DNA from 2 places in the Diaphorobacter sp. JS3050 genome. Region 2 is predicted to be linked to the other one. Evidence: riboswitches for the same ligand, from Rfam matches in the RefSeq annotation. Region 2 holds a riboswitch; the other holds the start of a gene.
The links. Region 2 has a riboswitch for S-adenosylhomocysteine ahead of metH (methionine synthase). Riboswitches for the same ligand answer to the same signal wherever they lie in the genome.

Region 1: linked by a shared signal. The riboswitch ahead of ahcY (adenosylhomocysteinase) and the one ahead of metH (methionine synthase) in region 2 are both predicted to bind S-adenosylhomocysteine.

Annotation. Positions count from the first base shown of each region.
Region 1 is NZ_CP053553.1:863,864-870,808, reverse strand. It holds gene HND92_RS04325 (TlyA family RNA methyltransferase) at 1-447, opposite strand, end outside; gene ahcY (adenosylhomocysteinase) at 560-1,990, opposite strand; S-adenosyl-L-homocysteine riboswitch at 2,057-2,138, opposite strand; gene HND92_RS04315 (peptide chain release factor 3) at 2,277-3,902, shown strand; gene HND92_RS04310 (HAD-IIB family hydrolase) at 3,920-4,756, shown strand; gene HND92_RS04305 (c-type cytochrome) at 4,853-5,509, shown strand; gene HND92_RS04300 (Lrp/AsnC family transcriptional regulator) at 5,535-5,966, opposite strand; gene HND92_RS04295 (ornithine cyclodeaminase) at 6,079-6,945, shown strand, end outside.
Region 2 is NZ_CP053553.1:193,204-200,148, reverse strand. It holds gene HND92_RS00870 (murein L,D-transpeptidase) at 1-146, opposite strand, end outside; gene metH (methionine synthase) at 182-2,920, opposite strand; S-adenosyl-L-homocysteine riboswitch at 2,973-3,051, opposite strand; gene HND92_RS00860 (helix-turn-helix domain-containing protein) at 3,118-3,357, opposite strand; gene HND92_RS00855 (hypothetical protein) at 3,469-4,227, shown strand; gene HND92_RS00850 (class III extradiol ring-cleavage dioxygenase) at 4,390-5,217, shown strand; gene HND92_RS00845 (hypothetical protein) at 5,214-5,753, shown strand; gene HND92_RS00840 (PACE efflux transporter) at 5,846-6,340, opposite strand; gene HND92_RS00835 (PPK2 family polyphosphate kinase) at 6,473-6,945, shown strand, end outside.

The DNA.
Region 1 (6,945 bases), 670 kb from region 2:
GCAGGCGTCGTGCAGCGCCTCGGGCGTGAGGGCACGGGCATTCAGGCCCTCCACACACACCACGCGCGGGTCGGCGCGCAGCCGCTCGTGCAACTGACCATGACCCACGTCCACGCCAATCACCTGGGCAGCGCCATGTGCCAGCAGGCAGTCGGTGAAACCGCCGGTGCTCTGCCCCACGTCCAGGCAGCGCAGGCCAGCCACTTGCATGCCCGTGGCCGCCAGCGCGCCTTCAAGCTTGAGGCCGCCGCGCGAGAGGTACTTGGCCTCCGCAGCGTCCAGCAGCTGCACCTCGACCCCCGCAGGAATGTCGTCGCCGTTCTTGGCCACCTTCTGCCACGGCAGCGTGGGCGCCAGGCGCCACTGCACGCCGGCGGCAATCAACCGCTGGGCCTGCGACCGGGTGGCCGCGTAGCCGCCTTCCACCAGAAATACGTCCGCGCGCATCGCGCTATCCTCTCATATCGATAGCTGGCAGCGCTTGCAGCGAGCCAATTTCAGCAATTTTTCATGCTGAAAACGACTACTGGCAAGCGCAAGCAGCTATGCTTTTTAACAATCAATAGCGGTAGGTGTCGGGCTTGTAGGGGCCCTGCTTCGGCACGCCGATGTAGGCGGCCTGCTCGTCGCTCAGCTCGGTCAGCATGGCGCCCACCTTCTTCAGGTGCAGGCGCGCCACCTTCTCGTCGAGGTGCTTGGGCAGCACGTAGACCTTGCCCACGTCGTAGCCCTCGGGGTGGGTGAACAACTCGATCTGCGCGATCGTCTGGTTGGCGAACGAGTTGGACATCACGAAGCTGGGGTGGCCCGTGCCGCAGCCCAGGTTCACCAGGCGGCCCTTGGCCAGCAGGATGATGCGCTTGCCGTCCGGGAAGATCACATGGTCGACCTGGGGCTTTATTTCTTCCCACTGGCAGTGCTCTTCGAGCTTGGCGACCTGGATCTCGTTATCGAAGTGGCCGATGTTGCAGACGATGGCCTGGTCCTTCATCGCCTTCATGTGCTCGAAGGTAATGACGTCGCGGTTGCCCGTGGTGGTGACGAAGATGTCGGCCTTGTCGGCGGCCCACTCCATGGTCACGACCTTGAAGCCTTCCATAGCGGCCTGCAGGGCATTGATGGGGTCGATCTCGGTCACCCACACCTGGGCGCTCAGGGCGCGCAGCGCCTGGGCCGAGCCCTTGCCCACGTCGCCATAGCCCGCCACCACGGCCACCTTGCCGGCGATCATCACGTCGGTGGCGCGCTTGATGCCGTCCACCAGCGACTCGCGGCAGCCGTACAGGTTGTCGAACTTGCTCTTGGTCACCGAATCGTTCACGTTGATCGCACGGAACAGTAGCGTGCCCTTGGCCGACATTTCCTTGAGGCGGTGCACGCCGGTGGTGGTCTCTTCGGTCACGCCGATGATCTGGGCGCTCTTGCGGCTGTACCAGGTGCTGTCCTCGGCCAGCTTGGCCTTGATGGCGGCGTACAGGATGCGCTCTTCCTCGCTGCCGGGGTTGGCCAGCACGGAGGCGTCCTTCTCGGCGCGCTTGCCCAGGTGCATCAGCAGCGTGGCGTCGCCGCCGTCGTCCAGGATCATGTTCGGGCCTTCGCCCTCGCTGCCCTTGGGACCGAAGTCGAAGATGCGGTGGGTGTAGTCCCAGTAGTCCACCAGGGTCTCGCCCTTGATGGCGAACACCGGCGTGCCGGTGGCGGCAATCGCGGCGGCGGCGTGGTCCTGGGTGGAGAAGATGTTGCACGAGGCCCAGCGCACGTCGGCGCCCAGGGCCTTGAGGGTCTCGATCAGCACGGCCGTCTGGATGGTCATGTGCAGCGAGCCGGTGATGCGTGCGCCCTTCAGGGGCTGCTTGGCCGCGAATTCCTCGCGGATGGCCATCAGGCCGGGCATCTCGGTCTCGGCAATGCGGATTTCCTTGCGGCCCCAGTCGGCCAGGGAGATATCGGCAATCGCGGAGTCGGCTGGGGACTTGAGAACAGCGCTCATGGTGGTTTCCTTGATGGGTATCTGAAAAAACCGCGCCTGGGGGATGGGGCTCACCGCACCGCAAGGCGTGGGTGAGCGTCGTTGCTGGGTATGACTTCCGAGCCTCGCGCCCCGCCGTGCTGGGGACGCTGCAACGCTCCTCGGAAAGTGCAAGATTATACCGGCGCCCCCGCACCACGCGCTGCGCCGTAGAATCCCCGCCCAATGCCAGGGCGCTCCCGCAGGGTGCGCCCGCCTCTTCTCGCACCGGCCGCAGCGTACCGCGCGGCCCTCACCCAGAATCACTGTGTCGTACGCCCCAGAAACCCGGCGCCGCCGGACTTTTGCCATCATCTCCCACCCCGACGCCGGCAAGACCACGCTGACGGAAAAGCTGCTGCTGTTCTCCGGCGCCATCCAGATCGCCGGCGCCGTGAAGGGCCGCAAGGCCAGCCGCCACGCCACGTCCGACTGGATGGAGATCGAGAAGCAGCGCGGCATCTCGGTGGCGTCGAGCGTGATGCAGATGAGCTACCGCGACCATGTCATCAACCTGCTGGACACGCCGGGCCACAAGGACTTCTCGGAAGACACCTACCGCGTGCTCACGGCCGTCGATTCGGCCCTGATGGTGATCGACGCGGCCAACGGCGTGGAGGCGCAGACGCGCCGCCTGATCGAGGTCTGCCGCCAGCGCGACACGCCCATCATCACCTTCGTCAACAAGATGGACCGCGAGGTGCGCGACCCGCTGGACATCCTCGACGAGGTGGAGCGTGAGCTGGGCATGCCCTGCTGCCCCATCACCTGGCCCGTGGGCCAGGGCAAGAGCTTCGGCGGCATCATCAACCTGCGCACGCAGACCATGACGGTGTTCGCCCCCGGCAGCGAAAAGCGCCCGCAGGACTTCGAGGTCATTCCGCTGGCCGATGCCGACAAGCTGCGCGCGCGCTTCGGTCAGGCCTTTGACGACGCACTGGAAAGCATGGAGCTGGCGCAAGGTGCCTCGGCGCCCTGGGACCATGAAGCCTTCCTGGCTGGCAAGCTCACACCGGTGTTCTTCGGCTCGGGCGTGAACAACTTCGGTGTGATGGAAGTGCTGGATGCGGTGGTGGACATGTCGCCCCCGCCCGGCCCGCGCAAGAGCTCGCTCGTCGTCAACAAGCAGACCGTCGAGAAGACCATCCTGCCCGAAGACAAAGGCTTTTCGGGCGTGGTGTTCAAGGTGCAGGCCAACATGGACGCCAACCACCGCGACCGCATCGCCTTCGTGCGCGTGGCCAGCGGCAAGTACACGCCCGGCATGAAGCTCAAGGTGCAGCGCACCGCCAAGGAACTGCGCCCCACCAGCGTGGTCACCTTCATGAGCCAGCGCCGCGAGGCGGTGGAAGAGGCCTACGCCGGCGACATCATCGGCTTCACCACGCACGGCGGCGTGCAGCTGGGCGACACCATCACCGACGGTGCCAACCTGCAGTTCACCGGCCTGCCGTTCTTCGCCCCCGAAATGTTCATGACCGTGGTGCTGAAGAACCCGCTGCGCACCAAGCAACTGCAGCAGGGCCTGATGCAACTGGGCGAGGAAGGCGCCATCCAGGTCTTCAAGCCCGAGGCCGGCGGCAACATGCTGCTGGGTGCCGTGGGCCAGCTGCAGTTCGAAGTGGTGCAGCACCGTCTGAACACCGAATACGACTGCGACATCCGTCTGGAAGCCTGCCAGTACACGGGAGCCCGCTGGATCACCGCCGACACGCCGGCCGAACTGCGCGAGTTCGAGAACGCCTACCCCATGCGCATGGCGCGCGATGCGGCGGACACGCTGGCCTATCTGTGCACGAGCCCATATGACGTACGGCTGGCGCAGGAGCGGTTCCCGAAGATTCACTTCCATCCGCTGCGGGAGCATGCGGGGTTGGCGTTGCAGAACAGTTGACGCGACCCCCATCCGCCATGCACCCTCTTGCCTCATGGGACGAGTTGGCGCGCACGTGCATCACCGGCGTGCTCACCGACATCGACGACACCCTGACCACCGATGGCGCCATCACCGCCGATGCCCTGCAGGCGCTGGCCGACCTGAAAGCCTCAGGGCTGCACGTCATTCCGATCACGGGCCGGCCGGTGGGCTGGAGCGAGCCTTTTGCCGCTGCCTGGCCGGTGGACAGCATCGTTGCTGAGAACGGTGCGGTGGCGCTGCTGCGGGCGTCCCGAAATTTTGCCCCAAATGGCCTACAGTCCCCGTGCGATAAGCGCGAGCAGCTATTAAAGTTGTATCAACAGGACGCCGCCACGCGCGCCTCCAACTTCGCGCGCATGCAACAGGTGCTGGCCGAGATTGAAGCCGCCGTGCCCGGCGCCCGGCGCGCCACCGACTCGCCGGGGCGCGAGACGGACATCGCCATCGACCACAGTGAATTCACGCACCTGCCCCAGGCGGCCATCGACCAGGCTGTCGCCCTGATGCATGCCGCGGGCATGAACGCCACCGTGAGCAGCATCCACATCAACGGCTGGTTTGGCGCGCACAACAAGCTGGAGGGTGCGCGATGGATCGTGCGCGAGCTGTTCGGGCGCGATCTGGACGCCGAGCTGGAGCGCTGGGTCTACATCGGTGACTCCACCAATGACCAGCTCATGTTTGCGCACTTCCCGCACAGCGTGGGTGTGGCCAATATTGCGCGTTTCGTGCCCCAACTGCAGCATCTGCCGCGCTATGTGACGCAGGGCGAGCGCGGGGCAGGGTTTGCAGAACTTGCGCAATCCTTGCTTGCCATCAACGATCGCTGACATCGACCGTCCAGGTGCGCGTTGCACTACCAAAACGCCACCGGGGCTTCACAACTCGCCTTCTAAAATGACCCTTTTCACAAAAAGGGTTACACCATGGCAAGGCGCATTCCCGCAATGCTGGCGCTGGCGTTGTTCGCCGGGCTGGCGTGGCAACCCGCGGCGATGGCCCAGGCCGGCCGCAGCAAGGTGGACATCGACACGCGCTTGCAGCAAGCCATGGCGGACCCCAAGCTGGCCGACGAGCTCTACAAGGTGGGCCGCAAGGTCTCGGCGGTGTGCGCCAACTGCCATGGCGACGGAGGCAACAGCACCAAACCCTCGGTACCCAACCTCGCGGGCCAGAACCCGGCCTATCTGTTGGAGCAGGTGCGGCAGTTCGCAGACGGGCGCCGCCGCTACGAGTTCATGGAAGGCATGATCCGCGCGATGAACAGCGACGAGAAGATCGGCATGGTGCTCTTCTACGCCGCGCAGCCCGTCACTCCCAAACCCGTGGCGGACGCAGCGCTGCTGGCCAAGGGGCAGGAGATCTTCGGCAAGAACTGTTTTCGCTGCCATGGCGACATGGGCCGGGGCAACGACCAGATCGCACGCATTGCCGGCCAGCAGACCGACTACCTGCGCAGCACTCTCAAGCGTTACCGCGACGGCCCAAACACGCGCGCCCATTCGATCATGACGCCCAACACCAAGCTCCTCACGGACGCCGACATCGAGTCGCTGGTGGCGTACGTCTCGTCGATGCAGTGAAGCACCGCCCGCTCGGGCGGGTCGATCACAGCTTGTACGTGGACAGCAGGATGCTGGTTTCGGTGCGCGCGATGCCCGGCGTGAGCCGAATGCGCGTGAGCGCCAGGTCGAATTCCTCCAGGCTCTGCGCGTGCAGTTCGGCCACGATGTCCCAGCGGCCGTTGGTACTGTGCAGCGCGCCGACCAGCGGCTCTCCACGCAGGGCGCGAATCACGTCAGGCGCCGCGTTCCCTTCCACTGCAATACTCATCCAGGCGCGGATCCGGTGGGGCTCCGACTCGGGGCGCAGCCGCACGGTGTAGCCGACGATGACGCCCTCTTCCTCCAGCCGGCGCAGGCGGTTCTGAACGGTGCCGCGGGCCACGCGCAGACGTGCGGCGAGCGCCGCCACCGGCATGCGGGCATCCGCACGCAGCAGGGCAATGATCTCGCGGTCGACGTCGTCCATGTTGCGCATAGTGCCACGGGTTGCTGGCGAAACGCCAGTTTTTTGCGCTTATTGAGCAGTTTGCAGGCTGGCACCAAGCGCAGGGCCTGTCCACAATGGGGAAACACGTTGGACCGACACCATGACACGCCTCATTGACTTGTCGACCCTTGCTGCCTTTGTGCATGAACGGGGCGCCGCACGCTGCATGACCGAGCTGGCGGCCGAGCTTCGCTCCGACTTCCTGCGCTGGGAGTCTTTTGACAAGTCCGCCCGCACGGCCAGCCACAGCCCGCGCGGCGTGATTGAGCTGATGCCCGTGGCTGACGATGCGCTCTACAGCTTCAAGTATGTGAACGGCCATCCCGGCAACCCTGCCAGCGGACTGCCCACAGTGATGGCCTTCGGCGTGCTGGCGGAGGTCCGTACCGGCTATCCGCTGCTGCTGTCGGAGCTGACGCTGACCACGGCGCTGCGCACCGCTGCCACGTCGGCGCTGGCGGCGCAGGCGCTTGCACGACCCGGCAGCCGCCGCATGGCGCTGATCGGCAACGGGGCGCAGGCGGAGTTCCAGGCCCTGGCCTTCCACGCGTTGCTGGGCATCCGCGAACTGCGGGTGTACGACACCGACCCCGCCGCCACCGACAAGCTGGTGCGCAACCTGGCGCACGTCGATGGCCTCACCGTGGAGCGCGCCGCCAGCACGGCCGAGGCCGTGCGCGGCGCGGACATCGTGACCACGGTCACCGCCGACAAGAGCCGCGCCACCATCCTCACTCCCGCGATGGTGGAACCCGGCATGCACCTGAATGCCGTGGGCGGCGACTGCCCCGGCAAAACGGAACTGCACCCCGATGTGCTGCGCGGGGCGCGCGTGGTCGTGGAATACGAGCCGCAAAGCCGCGTGGAGGGCGAGATCCAGCAATTGCCCGCGGACCATCCCGTTACCGAGCTTTGGCGGGTGCTGCGCGGCGACGCGCCGGGGCGCACGCGGGCCGACGAAGTCACG
Region 2 (6,945 bases):
TCGTTGAGCCAGCGCACCGCTTCATGCGCAGCCGGCAGGGGGCGCCCATCAGCCGTCAGCCAGGACGGGTTCGCCCAGGCAACCAGCGGCATCCAGGCCGCCAGCAGCAGGGGTGCAGTGTGGTGTGTCAGCAGGCGCAGGTTCATGGGTCGATCTTGGCATGGCCTGTGCCGACCAGGCGCTATAGACCCAGATTCGGCGCAAGCGCGCGCTCCACCTCGGCCAGGGGCACTCCGCTGCGCTGGGCCATGTCCTGCACCTGCGCATCGTCGATCTTGCCGACGCTGAAGTAGGTGCTCTCGGGGTGGCTGAAGTAAAAGCCGCTCACACTGGCCGCGGGCGTCATGGCGTAGCTGTCGGTAATGTCCATGCCCACGTCGGCCGTGCCCAGCAATGCAAACAGCGGCTTCTTCACCCGGTGATCGGGGCATGCGGGGTAGCCCGGCGCGGGGCGGATGCCCACGTACTTCTCGGCGATCAGTTCGTCGTTGGACAGCCGCTCGCCCGCCTGGTAGCCCCACCAGTCGGTGCGCACGCGGTGGTGCAGCCATTCGGCACCGGCCTCGGCCAGGCGATCGGCCAGGGCCTTGAGGGTGATGGCGCTGTAGTCGTCGTGGTCGGCCATGAACTCGGCCACCTTGGCATCCACGCCGATGCCGGCAGTGACGGCAAACGCGCCAATGTGGTCGGCCTGCGTGGGTGCGCCACCCTCCGGGCGAGGCGCGATGAAGTCGGCCAGGCAGCGACTGGGGCGCATGCGGCCCTCGGCGTCGGGCTGCTTCTCGGCCTGCTGGCGCAGGCCGTACCAGGTGAGCACGACCTTGTCGCGCGCGGCATCGGCATACAGCTCGATGTCGTCATCGCGCACGGTGTTGGCGGGCCAGAAGCCCACCACGGCGTGGGCCGTGAGCCAGCGGCCCTCCACGATCTTCTTGAGCATGGCCTGTGCGTCGCGGAAGACGCGCGTGGCTTCCTCGCCCACCACCTCGTCCTGCAGGATGTCGGGGTACTTGCCGGCCAGGTCCCAGGTCTGGAAGTACGGTGCCCAGTCGATGAAGGGCACCAGCTCGGCCAGGTCGATGTTCTTGATCACGCGCCGGCCGATGAACTTGGGCGCCGGCGGCTGGTAATGCGCCCAGTCGATGCGCGTCTTGTTGGCGCGGCACTGCGCCAGCGGCCACACCGGCGTCTTCTTCTTGTTGGCATGCAGGTGGCGCACATGGTCGTAGTCGGCCTGCACCTCCGCCAGGTAGCTGTCCTTTTGCTCGCCCAGCAGGCTCTGCGCCACGCTCACGCTGCGCGAGGCATCGGGCACGTAGACCACGGGGCCCTGGTACTGCGGCGCGATCTTGACGGCCGTGTGCACGCGCGAGCAGGTGGCGCCGCCGATCAGCAATGGAATCTTCTTGATGCGGAAGTACTCGTCCTTGTCCATCTCGCCGGCCACGTACTGCATCTCTTCCAGGCTGGGCGTGATCAGGCCCGACAGGCCGATGATGTCCGCGCCTTCGGCCTTGGCGCGCGCCAGGATTTCATGGCAGGGCACCATCACGCCCATGTTGATGACCTCGAAGTTGTTGCACTGCAGGACGACGGTCACGATGTTCTTGCCGATGTCATGCACGTCGCCCTTCACGGTGGCGATGACGATCTTGCCCTTGCTGGACACGTCCAGGCCGGCGGCTTCCTGCTGGCGCTTTTCTTCCTCGATGTAAGGGATCAGGTGGGCCACGGCCTGCTTCATCACGCGGGCGCTCTTGACCACCTGCGGCAGGAACATCTTGCCCGCGCCGAACAGGTCGCCCACGATGTTCATGCCGTCCATCAGCGGACCTTCGATCACGTGCAGCGGGCGGCCGCCGCCTTGCACCACGATCTGCTGGTAGGCCTCCTCGGTGTCTTCGACGATGAAGTCGGTGATGCCGTGCACCAGCGCGTGCGACAGGCGCTCACCCACGGTTTTCGGGTGCTCGGGCGTGCCGCGCCACTCCAGCTTCTTGCTGTCGTCCTTGGCGGCACCCTTGGCGGCCTCGGCGATCTCCAGCAGGCGTTCGGCCGCGTCGGGGCGGCGGTTCAACACCACGTCTTCCACACGCTCGCGCAGCTCGGGGTCGAGGTCGTCGTAGACGCCGACCATGCCCGCGTTGACGATGCCCATGTCCATGCCGGCCTTGATGGCGTGGTACAGGAACACGGTGTGGATCGCCTCGCGCACCGGCTCGTTGCCGCGGAAGCTGAACGACACGTTGGACACGCCGCCCGACACCTTGGCGCCCGGCAGATGCTGCTTGATCCAGCGCACGGCCTCGATGAAGTCCACGGCGTAGTTGGCGTGCTCTTCGATGCCCGTGGCGATGGCGAAGATGTTGGGGTCGAAGATGATGTCCTCGGGCGCCATGCCCACCTCGTCCACCAGGATGCGGTAGGCGCGCTCGCAGATCTCGGTCTTGCGTGCGAAGGTGTCGGCCTGGCCCTTCTCGTCGAAGGCCATGACCACGGCAGCCGCGCCGTAGCGGCGGATCAGCTTGGCCTGGCGCTTGAACTCCTCCACGCCCTCCTTCATGCTGATGGAGTTGACGATGCCCTTGCCCTGCAGGCAGCGCAGGCCGGCCTCGATGACCTCCCACTTGGAGCTGTCCACCATCACCGGCACCCGGGCGATGTCGGGCTCGGAGGCGATGAGGTTCAGGAAGCGCACCATCGCGGCCTTGCTGTCCAGCATGGCCTCGTCCATGTTCACGTCGATGATCTGCGCGCCGTTTTCCACCTGCTGACGCGCCACCGACAGTGCCTGCTCGTACTGGTCGTTCAGGATCATGCGCGCGAACGCCTTGGAGCCGGTGACGTTGGTGCGCTCGCCCACGTTGACGAACAAACTGCCCTCACCAATAAAAACCGGCTCCAGGCCGGAAAGTTTCATGGGAGGGAGGACGGAAATATCAGACATGGCTCACCTGTGGCTGTGGAGATGCGGCAGGCGAGCGTCGTTGATTGTGCAGATGCCCAAGCCTGACGGGCAGTGACACGCCCGCTGCAACGCTCCTTGGGAAACGGCGGATTTTACTGATTTGCCTTCTCGCGTTGCACAACAGGGTCAGGCGCACCGCCAGACGCGGCTCAGCTGCTTGTCAGCCGGTCAAGTTCCAGCCCTGCACTGGGGGCATCGCAAGCGCGGCACCAATCTACGAAGAGCATCACGTCCACATAACTTTCGCCACGCTCTATCTTCGATACGAATGACTGCCCCACCCCCAGCCTCTGCGCCAGCTGCACCTGCGAGAGACCCGCTTGCTTTCGCAAGGCAGCCAGGCCATCCCGAAGGGTCTGGTAACGCGGGTGATAGACGGTGATTGACACCCGCGCATGCTTTATCCCAAATTGGAATAGTCCATTTACGACTATTTACGCTACATTGCGCGACGGGGCGGTGCGCTGTGCCCTGCCCCCACAACACAACAGAGGGTAACCATGACAACGAAGTTTCGACTTGCAGGGTATTCGGTTTTGGTAGCAGCAACACTTTTGACCGCCTGCGGGGGCGGTGGCAGCGACGACGCTTCCACTGCTACACCTACTCCTGCACCACCACCTGCCGCGACCAGCGCGGAAGGGTTCTGGATGGGCAAATCGGCGGCAGGCTATGACGTTGCCGTGGCCGTGCTGGAAAACGGTGACACCTGGGGCGTCTATACCAGCGGCAGCACCCTCTACGGTGCCCTGCAGGGCAAAACCACGTCATCGAACGGTGCGTTGACGGGGTCTGGGCGCGAGTTCAACCTCTTGTCCAATTCGGTAAGCCAAGGCTCCTACAGCGGCACCTACACGGCCAAAAACCGGCTTGATCTGCGGCTGTCCGACGGAAACAGCTTTTCGGCCACTTACTCCACCTTCTATGACCAACCCACCTCGCTGTCGGCGCTGGCCGGCACCTACCGCGGGTACGGTGTGGGAACGGGCGCGCCGGTGCAGTGGCTGGCAGTCACCATCAGCGCGTCCGGTGCTGTCAGCTATCCGACAACACTGGGCTGCAGCGCCAGCGGCTCCGTCACGCCCCGCGCCAGCGGCAAAAATATTTTTGATCTGCGCATCACCTTCTCGGGTGCCAGTTGCACGCTGGGCAACGGCGCCACGGTCTCTGGCGTGGGCTACTACGAAAGCGGCAAGCTGATCGCCATGGGCTTGCTGCCATCGCAAACCGCTGGCTTTATCTTCAGCGGCAGCAAATAAGCAGCCCGCCACGGCACCGCAGGCGCCCCTGCGGTGTGGCGATCAAGGTAGCAGTGACGACGCTGGCACTGCGGGCAACGCGCCGCATTCGATCACCCGGGTAATGACTGTGTTGCAGCAACAGGCTTTGAAAATCTCGCCTCCAGGCTCAAACTGCTGCCCATGACAAACGCCCACACCACCACCGCCCGCATGCCCACGCTGTTCATCCCGCACGGCGCGGGGCCGTGCTTTTTCATGGACTGGAACCCGCCCGACGCCTGGGACAAGACCGCCGCCTGGCTGCGCAGCATTCCCGCCAGCCTCCCCGCCCGGTCCAAAGCCATCGTGCTGGTGACCGCGCACTGGCTGGCGCCGCAGCCCAGCATGAGCACGGCAGAGCAACCCGGCATGCTGTTTGACTACTACGGGTTTCCGGCGCACACCTACGAGCTGACCTACCCCGCGCCTGGTGCGCCCGCACTGGCCGAACGTGTGGGCAGCCTGCTGGCCGGCGCGGGCTTTGCCCCGGGGTATGACGGCGAGCGCGGCTACGACCACGGCACCTTCATCCCGCTGAAGGTCGCCTTCCCTGATGCCGACGTGCCCGTGCTGCAGCTGTCGCTGCTGCAAAGCCTGGATGCCGCCGATCACATCCGCCTGGGCCAGGCGCTGGAGCCCCTGCGCGGCGAGGGCGTGCTGATCATCGGCAGCGGCATGAGCTACCACAACATGCGCGGCTACGGCGACCCGCGTTCCACCGCCATCGGCGAAGCGTTCGACCGCTGGCTGGGCGAGACCGTGGCCCTGCCCGCGCCCGAGCGCAACGCCCGCCTGGCCGCCTGGGACACTGCTGCCGGCCCCAGCGCGCGGCAGTCGCACCCGCCGCGCGCCGAGGAGCACCTGCTGCCGCTGCATGTGGTGGCGGGCGCGGCCGGCGACAGCCGCGGCGCCAAGGTGTTCACCGACCGCGTGATGGCGGTGGACATCTCGGCCTTCCGCTTCGAGTGACAGGCTACGCAAGTCAATTGCTGCCCTGCGCCATCGGCCCGGCCGGCGCCCGCGACCGCTGGCTGCTGCAGATCAACGCGCAGTCCACGCTCGTTCTGCCAGAGCCGGGGGACAAGGACGCCCCCAGCCTGACCATGCCCGTCGGCACGGAGCAGCTGGCGGCGGGGTGGCGGCGTGGCAACCCGCCCACGCTGCTGCAGATTGAGCAGGCCATCGAGGCGATCGAGGACGCCGTCATGCCCGCCCGCGCCCGTTTCCCCGCGGCACTGCAGCTGGCCACGCGCGACCCGCACGTGCATGCGCTGAGCGCGCTGGCGACCAGGCCTGGCACCGCGGAGGCTGCAAGCACAGCGGCTGGCGACTGGCTGGGCATAGCCGCCGTCGAGCAGCTATTCAACCGCCTGGCCGCCCGCGCCGGCGGCCGCCCGGCGTCGCAAGACGCGCTGCCTGTCGATGGCGCCAGCGCCGCGCGCCTGCTCATCCTGCGCGAGCTGCTGCACCACTGGGGCCTGCCCGGCGTGGCCCTGGTCGGCTGACGCGGCCGGCGCGCCCGGCACCGGGCAAGCCCCGTCGAAAAAGTGCCAAAAACGGCTCCAGCGCTTATTTGGCAGGCGCCTGCAGCTATGAATCAAGTAGCGCTTGTCACGCCCGCTGCGCCCGCAGGCGGTGCAGCAGGCCGGGCCTGCGCCGATGCCGGCAGGCCGAAGACGCGGTCAAACGCCCAGTTGAACGTGTAGGTATAGACCAGAAAAAACAGCAGCAGCCCGGCCTCGAGCACCGTGGCCTGCCACAGGCTGACGTTGAACCACCAGGCCATCAGCGGGATCAGCACCAGCGCCAGCCCGCCCTCAAAACCCACGGCGTGCACCACGCGGCGCAGCACCGACCGGCCCTTGACGCTCTGGCGCGCCTCCCAGCGCTCGAACAGCAGGTTGAATGCCAGGTTCCAGACAATGGCCAGCGTGGAAGCCACCACGGCCATCGCGCCCGACGCGCCCGCACTCTGGCCAATGGCCATGAACAGCAGGCTGGAGACAGCGATGGCGATGGCTTCATAAAGGGTGACAAAAAGCACCCGACGCCATGGCCCCTGCAGGCCGACGGCATGTGTTGTTGCACTCATGCGCCGAAGTATAGGTAGCCTGGTTTACCCGCACCGCTGCGGGGCCGCGCTGCCCGGCCTGGCGCCACAATAGGGCGACAGACATCTGTTTGTCACTTTTCAGACCCCCGTCACCCCCTTCAAGGAGCGCCCATGTCCGATCAGCAGCCGCTGCAGCAGCCCTTCGACATCGCAGACAACAGCCTGGCCAAGCTGTGGCGCCAGTGGCATCCACGCGACTTCGCCGTGGAAGGCAATGGCACCGGCAATGGCAAAAACAAGAACGGCAAGCATGGCGATGACGACGGCGGCAACTCTTTGCGCCTGAAGGACTTTGACCCGGGCGCCAAGCCTTTCTCGTGCGGCGACAAGGCCCAGGACAGAGCCCGCGTGGACGAGCTGGCGCTGGAGCTGGACGCGCTGCAGGACCTGCTGTACGCCGACCGCCGCTACAAGCTGCTGGTGGTGCTGCAGGGCATGGACACCGCCGGCAAGGACGGCACCGTGCGTGGCGTGTTCGGCCGCATGAGCGCCCTGGGCGTGCATGCCGTGGGCTGGAAGGCGCCCACCGAGTTCGAGCGCGCGCACGACTACCTGTGGCGCATCCACCGCCAGGTGCCCGGTGC